DNA from 3 places in the Halanaerobium hydrogeniformans genome. Region 3 is predicted to be linked to each of the others. Evidence: riboswitches for the same ligand, from Rfam matches in the RefSeq annotation. Region 3 holds a riboswitch; each other region holds the start of a gene.
What was found. Region 3 has a riboswitch for S-adenosylmethionine ahead of HALSA_RS10450 (methionine ABC transporter ATP-binding protein). Riboswitches for the same ligand answer to the same signal wherever they lie in the genome.

Region 1 (4,246 bases), 1.2 Mb from region 3:
AAATTTATTCAGGTGTGACTGAGCCGTATTCTTAGAATTATGGGTTGCAGGATGTAAAAGATCAATATCAACCTGAAGCGGAGAATTTCCCAGTAACCTTAAGATCTGTGTTTCAGTTACAATCTTTTTAGGCATTAAATTTAAAATCAATATTTTTAAAGAACGAATATCCTGATGAGTTGCCCTTGATTCTTTCATAACAAATATATTCTCATTTTCTAAAGTTTCAACTGCTGGTAGTTCATCCTGGATTTTAATCGGCATTTTCTTCACCTCCTAAAATATTAGTAAAAATATTATTTTGAAAAACTCTTAATCTATCGCTGTGAAGCTTCTAAAGCCTGATCTAAATCTGCCTTTAAGTCTTTGACATCTTCAATACCAATTGAAAGTCTTATTAAAGCAGGTGAAATACCCGTTTTAATTAAATCTTCCTCGCTGAGCTGTTGATGGGTAGTGCTTGCCGGATGAATAGCCAGAGATTTTGCATCACCAACATTTGCAAGGTGTAAAAAGAGTTCTAAATTATTGATGAATTTTTCTGCTGCTTTTTTACCACCTTTAACAGCAAAGGTTACCATCCCACCAAAACCATTTTTTAAATATTTTTTTGCATTCTCATGACTTTCATTGCTTTTTAAACCTGGATAATTAACCCATTCTACCCTATTGTCTGCTTCCAATAATTTTGCAATTTTTAAAGCGTTTTCTGAATGTCTCTCCATTCTTAAACTTAATGTTTCTATACCATTTAGGGTTAAAAATGAGTTGAAGGGGCTGGGAGCACTACCTAAATCCCTTAAAAGCTGCACCCTTGCCTTAGTAATATATGCTGCCTCAGCAAATTCTTCCTGGAATTTAATCCCATGATAGCTCGGATCAGGTTCAACTAAACCTGGAAACCTACCTGTATCCCAATCAAAATTACCACTATCTACAATTATGCCCCCAATTGAATTCCCATGACCTGAAATATATTTCGTTGTAGAGTGAATAACTATATCTGCTCCATATTCAATTGGATTGCTTAAATAGGGAGAAGCAAAGGTATTATCAACTACCAGTGGCACTCCATTCTGATGAGCTATTTCTGCAATCAGCTTAAAATCAGGCACATTTAAAGTTGGATTAGCAATAGTCTCAATATATAGTGCTTTTGTTTTATCTGTTATTGCTTTTTTAAATGATTGAGGGTTATCTGAGTCAACAAATTTAACCTCTATTCCAAAATTTTTAAAAGTATGTTTGAAAAGATTGTGAGTACCACCATAAATTGAACTCCCACTTACTATTTCATCACCATTTTTAGCTATTGTTAATAGAGCAGTCACTTCAGCTGCCTGTCCTGATGATAGAGCAAGAGCACCAACCCCACCTTCCAAAGCAGCAATCCGCTTTTCTAAGACAGAATTGGTTGGATTCTGAATTCTGCTGTAAATATCTCCACTTTCTTCTAGTGCAAATAATTTAGCAGCATGTTCTGTGCTATCAAAAGTATATGAGGTCGTCTGATAAATTGGAACTGCTGCAGCTTTTCTGTTCTCCAACGGATCATAACCATGATGTAATGCAAGTGTGTCAAATCCTAAAGTCATTTTTATTCCTCCTTTGAATTAAAAAACCCACTCCTGTAAGTAGGAATGGGTTAATTTCTTTACCTACTTATCTTCCAGGTCTTTTACCTGCTGGAATTAGCACCGGGCATAAATTATGCTGGTTGCTGGGCTTCAAAGGGCCAGTCCCTCCACCTCTCTTGATAAGTTATATTGTTTTTTATTACTTTAACACAGATTTTGAAATCTGTCAAGAATAATTCAGCTTAATTTTTCTCCAGGCTGCTTTAATTAAGCAGTTTTTGGAGCTGGAAGCTTAGCTTTAATTGCATCAATAAATATAGCAATTGCACCATCACCGGTAACATTACAGGCAGTACCAAAACTATCCTGGGCAAGATATAAACCGATCATTAAAGCAGTTGCACCTTCACCAAATCCAAGGATGGTAGTTAATAATCCTAAAGCAGCCATAACTGCTCCTCCCGGAACACCTGGTGCAGCAACCATTGTTACACCAAGTAAAGCGATAAATTGGAAAAACAAAGCAAAATCTAATGGCAGTCCCATAATTGCTGCAACTGCAACAGCACAAACAACTAGTGATATAGTACTACCGGCTAAATGGACAGTTGCCCCCAGTGGAATTACAAAATCTACTATTTCTGCAGTTATATTATTTTTTCTGGCACTTTTTAGGGTAACTGGAATAGTAGCAGCACTTGACATGGTACCGATTGCAGTCGTATAAGCTGGAATCATATTTTTTAAGCTTGTCAGTGGATTTTTACCAGAAACACTTCCCGCAATAGCAAATTGAATCAAGAGATATCCAATATGCATGGCTATTATAATTCCAAATACCTGACTGAATACTGCTAGTGTTTCAAATGCATTCCCGGCAAATGCCATATCTGCGAATACCCCGGCAATATGCAGTGGTAAAAATGGAATAATAACATATTCTATTACCAATACAATAATATCTCTAAATTCATTAGCAATATTATATAAACTTTCATCTCCATTATTTCTTAATAAATAATTAATACCCAGTCCAAAAACAAAAGCTGTCACAAGTGCAGCCATAACACCGATTACTGGAGAAATTTCTAAACGTAAAAATGGCTCCAGACCTCCAGCTTCAGGATCAGCTATTTCAGAAGCTTCAACAATTGCTGGCACAATTCTTACTGAGATTAAATAGGCAATTGTACCTGCAGCAATAGTAGATACATAGGCAGTTAAAACTGTAGTACCCAATAATCTACCAGCTTTTTCTCCTAAATCAGCAATTCCCGGAATGATAAATGCTAGAATAACTAAAGGTACTATGTAATTTAAAAATTCTCCAAAAATTATTGTAAAAGTATACAATATTCTTGAAATACCTTCAGGAAAAAATAAACCAATAATAATACCTGATATAATACCAATTAATAATCTTAGAACTAATGGAATCTTTTTCATTTGTTTGCCTCCTTTTTTTTTATACAAACCTATTTATATTTTAAAGGCTAAAGGAATAAATTACAAGCATTTTCTAAAAAAAACTTAATAAATCAATCTATTTTAAATATTTTTAAATACCTAGAAAATATGATAAAATCAAGTTAAATTATCTGATTATGAAAGTGGGTTAAAGATGAATATTTTAGTTCTCGAATATTTCTTAAGTAAAGGAACTCCTAATAATAAACGGCTTTCTTTTTACAGTGAAGCTATAAATATTTTTCAGGCCATTATTAATTCTTGTTTAAAAACAGAAAATTTAAAATTATATAGCTGGCTCAATAAAAGTTTTAACAGCACTTTCGAAAATACAGATAGAGCTGAGATAAATATAAACTTTTCTCTTCCTGATTTTAATAACAATAAAGAATATTTTAGCTTTCTTGAAAATTTAAAAATAAAGAACTTAGATTATTTTTTAATTATTGCTCCAGAAACAGATAATATACTCTATGAAATGAGCAAAATATTAGAACAAAAAGAGATTAAAAATCTTGGTAGTAGTTCTAAATGCATAAAAAAAGCAGCTAATAAATGGCTGCTTTATCAAAATTTTATTGAAAGCAAAATCTTTCTACCAGAAACTGAATTGGTTAATAATCAGTTGATCAGAGATAATAAGATTAAGCAAAATATCTTTCCAGCAGTTATCAAAGAATTTTATGGTGCTGGCTCAGAATTGATGGTTATCGATGATTATCGGTCGTTAAAAAAGTTGGATTTAAAAGAAAATAAAAATTATCTGATCCAAAAAATAGTTCAAGGTACAGCAGGTAGTCTTTCTGTGCTGGCAAATCAAGAAAGAACAGAGATTTTAACCATCAACAAACAAATTATTAACAGGCAAGATTTTAAATATCAGGGAGGAATAGTTAATTACCCCTTTAAAAGTTCAAAAAAATTTACTGAAATTTCAACTAAAATCAAAGAAAAATATCCAGAGCTTAGAGGTTATTATGGAGTTGATTTTATCTGTCAGGATAAGGAATTTTATCTTTTAGAAATAAATCCCCGGATAACCTCTTCTTTAATCGGACTTGCAGAGCTCTATAATCCAATTAAATTTATTTGTCAACTTCAAGAGACTAATATCTTTCCGGAGCTCAAAAACAAAGCTCAATCTAGATTTATGCTTGCTTAAACTCCGGAAAATCTGAATATAGTTTAATCTCATCTTCATC
Region 2 (4,246 bases), 330 kb from region 3:
AATAGAAATTTCCTCATTATTTGATTTTTTTACAGCTTTATCTTTTAAAAAATCGGCAATAAGAGCAATAAAATCTTCATTAGTACCACAACATCCTCCTACAACTGCCAATCCTTTTTCATAAAGACGGGCAATAGGTTTATAATATTCTTCTGGACTTAATTTAAAAACTGTTTTGCCTTCTTCCACTACTGGTAAACCTGCATTTGCCTGAAGTATAACCGGAGTATTAGAATATTTTAGAACTTCTTCTGCTAAAGACTCCAATTTTTCTGGTCCTAAAGAACAATTTAAACCGAGAGCATCAACACCCAAACCTTCAAGTACAGAAATTGTTGAATGGATATTCCCTCCAGTAAATGTCCTGCCATCTTCCTCAAAAGTCAAAGTGCAAAAAACAGGCAAATTACTATTTTCTTTTGCTGCAAGCACAGCTGCTTTTGCTTCACAAAGATCAGCAATTGTTTCTATGTGAATTATATCTACCCCACTTTTAACTCCCTGTAAAATCTGCTGCTGATAAAGAGAATATGCTTCATCAAAAGTTAAACTACCCATTGGTTCAAGCAATTCACCTAAAGGTCCTAATCCAAGTGCAACCAGAGCATCTTTAGAGCTTTCAATAACTGCTCTTTTAGCATTTTCTACTGCTGCAGAAATTATTTCTTCAACTGTATAATCAATTTCTGACATTTTTAATTTGTTAGCACCAAAAGTATTTGTTGTTATAATTTCAGAGCCTGCCTTAAGATAACTTTTATGTATATCTATTATTACTTCTTTTTTTCCTATATTTAATATTTCTGGTACTGAGCCAGCTTTTAAACCACGCTGCTGTAAAACAGTTCCCATTGCCCCATCGAAAAGCATAACTTTTTTACCTAATCTATTTTCGAGCTCCACAATAAACCCCCTTTTTTCTCAGTTTGCATTCTTTGTAAAGCCTACAGAATCTGCAGTTTTTTTCTTCAAAAGAATTGTCATTTTTATTTTTTTGTTCTTCTTTATTTAAATATCCATTTTTTCCTATTACTCCAATTATAGCTGTAACAGATTTAGCAGGCATCAGTAAATTGTATTTAGAAGCTGTTAAACCTATTTTTTTGGGAGCATTTAAAACTTTTAAAAATTCTTTTTGAATTTTAATATCAAGATCCCCATAGCCCGGACTATATCTAAAAGTTATATTCTTTTTACCAGCGGCAAAAACCTTCTTTTTTATCTCCTCTTCAACATGATCACACGCTTCTTCAATCGCTGTTGTTGCACAAGCATCTAAAATCATCGATTTAGTAATAGAAGTCTTTTCATAATAGGATATTCTTTTATCAACCTGATTACCTAAAGTTGCAGCCATCAGAAAGACTTCTGAAGAATTTTTAAGATGTTTAATGATACTTTTTCCTCGAAGACATAATGTTGTATTTTTTATATCTACACAATTTTTTGTAATTTGTATAGGAAATTTTTTATATATATAACGAAAATTTATTATTTCTTTTAGCTCTTCAGTAGCTTCAGCAATTAAAGTATTAATAATTTGGTCATTAAAATCTTCATCAGTATTTAAATATCTTAATACTTCACTTTTATCAATTTTAAATTTAAATGACATATTAATCAGCCTTTTCCACATTTATATAATCAATTAAAGAACCCACTGCATCTTTGATTTTTTTGGCTACATAAGGGTTATTCATTGTATATAGATGTATGCCATCTACATCACTTGCTATAAGATCTACGATCTGTTCAACTGCATATGCAATCCCTGCATCCCTTAATGCCTCATCATTATCACCATATTTATCAAGAATCTTGGTGAATTTTTTTGGCAGGTATGCATCAGAAAGTTCTATTATTCGGCTGACCTGTCTTTTATTAATAACCGGCATTATTCCGGCTTCAATTGGAACATCAATACCTTTAGCTGCAGCTTTTTCACGAAATTTATAAAATAATTCGTTTTCAAAAAACATCTGGGTAATTAAATAATCAACCCCATGATCAACCTTTTGTTTTAAATGAATTATATCCTCTTCCAGACTATCTGACTCAAGATGGCCCTCAGGATAACAGGCAGCTGCAACACCAAAATCACCTTTTTGCTTGATATGATCTACTAATTGATATGAATAATTATAATCTCCAATTTCTTTGCCATGATCTGGATGATCTCCTCTTAAAGCCAAAATATTTTCTATGTTTTTAGCCTTCAAATCATCTATAATTTGATTTAATGTTTTTCTGGTAGAATTAATACAGGTTAAATGGGCCAGAGATTCTATACCATACTTTTCTTTTAAAAGTGAAGATATTTCAACTGTGCGATTTTTATTTACTCCACCTCCAGCACCATAGGTTACACTAATATAATCTGGATTTATTCCCTGCAGTTCATCTAATGTCTGATAAATATCCTCTATTGGCACATCATTACGTGGTGGAAAAACCTCTAAAGAAAAAACAAGCTTTTTTTCTGCAAATATTTTTTTTATTTTCATTTTAAATCCTCCTCAATTCTCTACTCCATTTAAAAGATAAATTGACTAAAAAACTATTCTTTTAAATTATCTCTTCTATAACTATCATATCATTAAATTTTTCTCTATAAAAGAAAAAAACCACTTCTAAGTAGAAGTGGTAACTCACAACTACTTATCTTTCAGGACACACCTGTTGGATTTAGCACCGGGCAGTATAATCTGCTGGTTGCTGGGTTTCAAAGGGCCAATTCCCTCCACCTCTCTTGATAAGAATTTATTCTATTTTTAACTACTTTAACATATTATTTTTTTTCTGTCAAGTATAAATGGTGCCCCCGGTAGGAGTCGAACCTACGCACACGGCTTCGGAGGCCGTTGCTCTATCCACTGAGCTACGGGGGCATCACTTAAATTATTCTAACAGAAGAGAATTACTTTGTCAATTTGAGAATTTATTGGATTATTTAGTTCACCGCTTTAAAATTATACAATTTTTATAAATTTATAGCCTACCGCTTCTATTGCTGCAGCTAATTTATCTTCTTCAGCAGCTTTATTTAAATCAATTACAGCTTGATCATTATCAGCACTTACTTCTGCAGATTCTATTTCAGCAAAATCTTCAAGTGCTTTTTTAACTCTTTTTTCACAATGGCCACAACTCATACCCTCAATAATTATTGTTTTTTTCATGATTTAGTCCTCCAGATTATTAATTTTAAATTATTTTAAATCTTTTTTTCTCTGCAAAAAATCTTCTCTTGATATTTTACCTAAAGCATATTCATGTTGTAATACAGCAAGCGCTTCTCTACGACCACTGTTATTTTTGGATTTAAATAATAGTACAATTGAAGTTAATATAGTTCCCCAGAATAAAAGCGGCATCAGCCACCAAAAACTACCGAGAAAATTTCCACCGATTCCACCATATCCACCTAAAGCTAAACAATATCCCATCTTTATTTGCCTCCTAATTTATATTTTGATTCATTTTTAATCTCTTATATCTTTTAAAATCTCATCAAGTTCGGACTTTGTTATTTCTCCTTTAGCATAACGTTCTTTTGCAATTTCTTCTGCACTTTTACTGCTGTTATTAGAATCTCTATATCTATGGTTCGAAGAATTTCCATCTTTGTTTTTATTTAAATTATAAATGAAGTAAATTACACCCACTATAATTAACAACCAAAATATCATAAAAAATCCTCCTCCCATCATTCCTCCCATCATTCTATGAGGAAATCTCATCATAATTAACATACCTCCTTTTAAATTGATTTATATACCATTACCCGGTATACCTATATTATAATTAGCAATTGTGAAGAAAATATGAATTTATCTAAAAAGTTTCTAAAATATACCCCTATAAGGTATCTTAAGTATAGTATAACACTCAGGATAATTCCTGTCAAAAAAAGACTGCTTAGATCATCTCAATGAGATTTTCTAAGCAGCTTTAAGTAATTTGATTTAAACTAAAATTTATTATTCTATGTCACCTGTTATTGTAGAATCTTCATCCATTGAAAAAGTTTCTTCAGCTTCTTCTGTTTCAAAATAGAGATTACCGTCTAGAGTAAAGTCTATTAACTCAAAGTTTTCAGCTTCTACATATACATCTCCAACAAAGGTTCCACCCTGGAATCTAGTGCTTGGACTCTGTACAGTAATACTAGGTGCTTCAAGAGTATATCTGTCAGTTAAATTACGATCATCATCCTGATCATAAAGAGCTATCTTGCGGTCTAACT
Region 3 (4,246 bases):
CTTCTCCTTATTGTAAAATAATTCATTTATTATATATAGATAAATCAAATTATCTATGATCAAACTTATTTGCAACCCAATTACCAAAATGTTGTAAAATCTGTACCATTAAAACTAAGATTACAATGGTCTCCAGCATGATAAGCAGCTGAAAGCGCTGATATCCATATCTAATCGCAATATCGCCGAGACCACCCCCTCCAACTGCTCCAGCCATAGCTGAATAACTTACCAGGCTGATCGAAGTAAGGGTTAAACCTAATATTATTGCTGGAAGAGCCTCTGGCAACAATACTTTAAAAACAATCTGAGTAGGACTTGCTCCCATCGATTGGGCAGATTCTATAACTCCATCCTGTATTTCTAAAATTGCATTATCAGTTACCCGACCCATAAAGGGAATAGCAGCAAGTGAAAGTGGAACAACAGCTGCATTAGTACCGATAGAAGTACCTACAATCATTCTAGTAAACGGAATTACAGCAACCATTAAAATTATAAAAGGTATTGAACGACCAATATTAATGGTTCCATCAAGTATAAAATTAACAAATCTATTTGGTAAAATATGATCTTCTCTGGTGATGGTTGTAAATACTCCTAGAGGAATACCTGCAATTATTGCAAAAAAAAGTGACATAGCTACCATGTATAAAGTTTCTAAAGTGCCATTTATCATCAAATCATTATATCTTGCCAGTTCTGAAATTAAATCAAACATTGTCAAGCACCTCCACATTTAAACCTTCACTTTGCAGATAAGATATACTCTTTTCCACATTTTCTAAATCTCCTTCAAGATCTAAAATTAAGGTTCCAAAAGGAACACCCTGTATTTCATCTATGTTACCATATAAAATATTAGCATCTACAGAATAATGTTTAACTAGATCAGAAATATATGGCTTATGAGTTTTTTCGCCTACAAAAGTAATTCTAATTAATTCTCCAGGCCTTTTTTCTTTAATATATTCAACTATCCTGGGAGGTAAATTATAATCTATTACAGAACTTATAAACTTTTTAGTCAAATCTGTTTTAGGTCTGGCAAAAATGTCAAGCACTGATCCTTTTTCAATAATTCTTCCCTCTTCTATTACAGCGACCCGATCACAAATATCTTTTATAACTCCCATCTCATGAGTAATTAAGATGATTGTCAAATTTAATTCTTCTCTTATTTTAGCAAGTAAATCTAAAATAGATTTTGTGCTTTCTGGATCTAGTGAAGAAGTTGCCTCATCAGATAATAAAAGGTCTGGGTCATTGGCCAGAGCTCTTGCAATTCCTACCCTCTGCTTTTGTCCACCTGATAGCTGAGCTGGATAATTATCTGCTTTATCAGCAAGGCCAACTAAATCAATTAATTCTTTAGCTTTTTTAATTCTTTGCTTTTTCGCTACACCAGCAATTTCTAAAGGAAAACTAACATTTCTTAATACAGTTCGTGAAGACAATAAATTAAAATGTTGAAAAATCATTCCAATCTTTTGTCTGGCCTGTCTTAAATTTAAAGAGCTTAAATCGGTTAGATTCACTTCATTAACCATAATTGAACCGGCTGTAGGGTCTTCTAAAAGATTAAGCATTCTAATTAAAGTGCTTTTACCTGCTCCACTGGGCCCGATTATTCCAAATATCTCACCATCATTAATTTCTAGATTTAGTTCATTAATTGCTTCAATGCTTCCCTGTTCTGTATGATAATGTTTTGTTAAATCTTTTATTTTTATCACTTAATAATCACCCTTAAAATAATAATAACTGCTCATCATCAAGAGCAGTCTGCATTAAAAAAATCCTCATGAGAGGATTAATTTACCTCTCATCTATCATTCCATAATTGGAATGCTGGAATTAGCACCTTACTTTAATATTTAAGTAGGTTGCCGGGCATCACAGGGCCATTCCCTCCGCCACTCTTGATGAATATATATTATATTTTATTAATTTAGTTAGAAGTTTATCACTCAATTTTAATTCTGTCAAGTTGCTTTTTATTCATATTTTTATATATATTAGAATATATTAATCATCAAATCTAAAAAAATTATCTTTTTTTCTATTTTAGCTAAAAAATAAAAAAGATTTTATTGGTATATACCCCTTATATATCAGCTTTTATAGCAATTATAATTAATTTTTAAATAATAAATTAGTTTTTGTGCTTGACATGAGAAATAAATAACTATATACTAATATTAGTTAATAATAATATCAATAAATATTGAAGGTGAATATAAATGAAAAATTTACTTCTCTTTTTAAAATGTATAGCCGATGAAAATAGACTTAAAATTTTAAAACTACTACTTTCTGGTCCTTATTGTGTCTGCCAACTGCAGGAACTATTGGATAAATCGCAATCAAGTATCTCTCAACATTTATCATATTTTAAAGGATTAGATTTATTAAATGAAAGACAGAGCAGTAAGTGGACCTATTATTCCATTAATAGGAATGAATATGATAAATATCTTGCTGATCTAATAGCCCTAAATTCAAAATCTCTTAAAGAACTAGACTTAACAGACTTAGAAGGAAAATTAAAAAATCTTTCTGCAGCTGAAGTAATTAAAAACGATGGAGAAACAATAAGGAGTTGTTGTAATTGATAGATAGATTTGCTGAATTACTTGTTTATAACTTAATGGGACTTGATCAAGCTACAAGGCTTGGTAGCTCAGTTCATTTTTTCTTTTATGATACAATAAAGATAATTTTTCTGCTAAGTGTAATGATTTTTGCCATATCAATTATTCGCAGTTATTTTCCTCCAGAAAAAACTAAAAAATTATTAAGTAACCGTAAAAAATTTATGGGTAATATTTTAGCTTCATTATTAGGAGTTGTAACTCCCTTTTGTTCCTGTTCTTCAGTACCAATCTTTATTGGCTTTGTTGAATCAGGCATACCACTTGGAATTACATTTTCCTTTTTAATAACATCACCAATAGTTAATCAGGTAGCTCTGGTAATGCTGTTTTCACTTTTCGGCTGGCAAATTGCCTCTATTTATTTGATTAGTGGTATTTTAGTCGGCATTATTGGTGGTCTTGTAATTGGGAAGCTGGGTATGGAAGATGAAGTTGAAGAATATGTATATAATATTCAAGCAGGAGAAACCGAAATAGAAGAATTAAGCTGGAATAAAAGATTAAGCTATGCTAAAGCACAGGTTAAAGAAATTGTTAGTGGTGTTTGGAAATATGTTGTCATTGGTATAGGTATTGGCGCTTTTATTCATGGTTATGCACCAGCAGATTTATTAAGTCAGTATGCAGGGCCAAATAATCCACTGGCAGTTATAGCAGCTGTTGGTTTAGGGATACCTCTTTATGCTAATGTAGTCGGTACTATTCCCATAGCTCAAGCATTAATTGGAAAAGGTGTGGCTATTGGTACAGCTCTTAGCTTTATGATGGCTACTACCGCTTTATCTGTACCAGCAATGATTATTCTGCGTAAAGTTATTAAACCAAAACTGCTGACAGTTTTTGTAACTGTTGTTGGTGTTTCAATAATCGGTGTAGGGTATATGTTTAACTTTTTAGTTAATATAATATAAGCTTTGGGAGGGATATAGGTGACAAAATCTAAAAAAATAATACTCTATATATCAGTTTTCGCAATGATTTATTTAATTCCTTTTCAGACAGAGCAGCTGCAGAGAGCAATAATTGAAGCTATAGAAATGCTGCAGTATTATGCTCGTGAACATGTTTTATTCTGTTTAATTCCTGCTTTCTTTATTGCAGGAGCTATAGCAAATTTCATTTCTAAAGATTCAATAATAAAATATTTTGGTGGTAAGACAAAAAAATGGATTTCTTATTCAGTTGCTTCAGTTTCTGGAGCGATCTTAGCAGTCTGTTCCTGTACTGTATTACCTCTATTTGCAGGAATCTATAAAAGAGGGGCAGGGATTGGACCAGCTGTTGCTTTTCTCTTTTCAGGGCCAGCGATTAATGTTTTAGCTATTATTTTAACAGCACGTGTATTAGGCTGGCAGCTTGGTCTGGCCAGAGCAGTTGGTGCAGTATTTTTCGCTTTAATTATAGGTCTTTTAATGGCAGCAATCTTTAGAGAATCTGATCAAAAAAGATTAGAAGATTTCGTCCAGGAAGAAGGTCAGGAACTCCCCCGCTCAGGTTTGCAAAATATAGTTTATTTTATTACAATGATATTAATATTGATCTTTGCAACCTGGACCCAGCCTGAAGGAGCAACAGGTTTCTGGAATTTA

Region 1: another riboswitch for S-adenosylmethionine. It lies ahead of HALSA_RS04875 (O-acetylhomoserine aminocarboxypropyltransferase/cysteine synthase family protein); the one in region 3 lies ahead of HALSA_RS10450 (methionine ABC transporter ATP-binding protein).
Region 2: another riboswitch for S-adenosylmethionine. It lies ahead of metF (methylenetetrahydrofolate reductase [NAD(P)H]); the one in region 3 lies ahead of HALSA_RS10450 (methionine ABC transporter ATP-binding protein).

What each region holds. Positions count from the first base shown of each region.
Region 1 is NC_014654.1:1,091,160-1,095,405, reverse strand. Features, by position in the region: gene metA (homoserine O-acetyltransferase MetA) at 1-264, opposite strand, end outside; gene HALSA_RS04875 (O-acetylhomoserine aminocarboxypropyltransferase/cysteine synthase family protein) at 318-1,595, opposite strand; SAM riboswitch class I at 1,660-1,763, opposite strand; gene HALSA_RS04870 (dicarboxylate/amino acid:cation symporter) at 1,845-3,023, opposite strand; gene HALSA_RS04865 (ATP-grasp domain-containing protein) at 3,199-4,206, shown strand; gene folK (2-amino-4-hydroxy-6-hydroxymethyldihydropteridine diphosphokinase) at 4,193-4,246, opposite strand, start outside.
Region 2 is NC_014654.1:1,909,514-1,913,759, forward strand. Features, by position in the region: gene HALSA_RS08710 (homocysteine S-methyltransferase family protein) at 1-903, opposite strand, end outside; gene HALSA_RS08715 (Vitamin B12 dependent methionine synthase activation subunit) at 887-1,615, opposite strand; gene metF (methylenetetrahydrofolate reductase [NAD(P)H]) at 1,617-2,504, opposite strand; SAM riboswitch class I at 2,656-2,759, opposite strand; tRNA gene HALSA_RS08725 (tRNA-Arg) at 2,814-2,888, opposite strand; gene HALSA_RS08730 (heavy-metal-associated domain-containing protein) at 2,970-3,179, opposite strand; gene HALSA_RS08735 (hypothetical protein) at 3,210-3,446, opposite strand; gene HALSA_RS08740 (SHOCT domain-containing protein) at 3,483-3,743, opposite strand; gene HALSA_RS08745 (hypothetical protein) at 3,981-4,246, opposite strand, start outside.
Region 3 is NC_014654.1:2,243,119-2,247,364, forward strand. Features, by position in the region: gene HALSA_RS10445 (methionine ABC transporter permease) at 50-721, opposite strand; gene HALSA_RS10450 (methionine ABC transporter ATP-binding protein) at 714-1,736, opposite strand; SAM riboswitch class I at 1,823-1,932, opposite strand; gene HALSA_RS10455 (ArsR/SmtB family transcription factor) at 2,244-2,615, shown strand; gene HALSA_RS10460 (permease) at 2,612-3,568, shown strand; gene HALSA_RS10465 (permease) at 3,632-4,246, shown strand, end outside.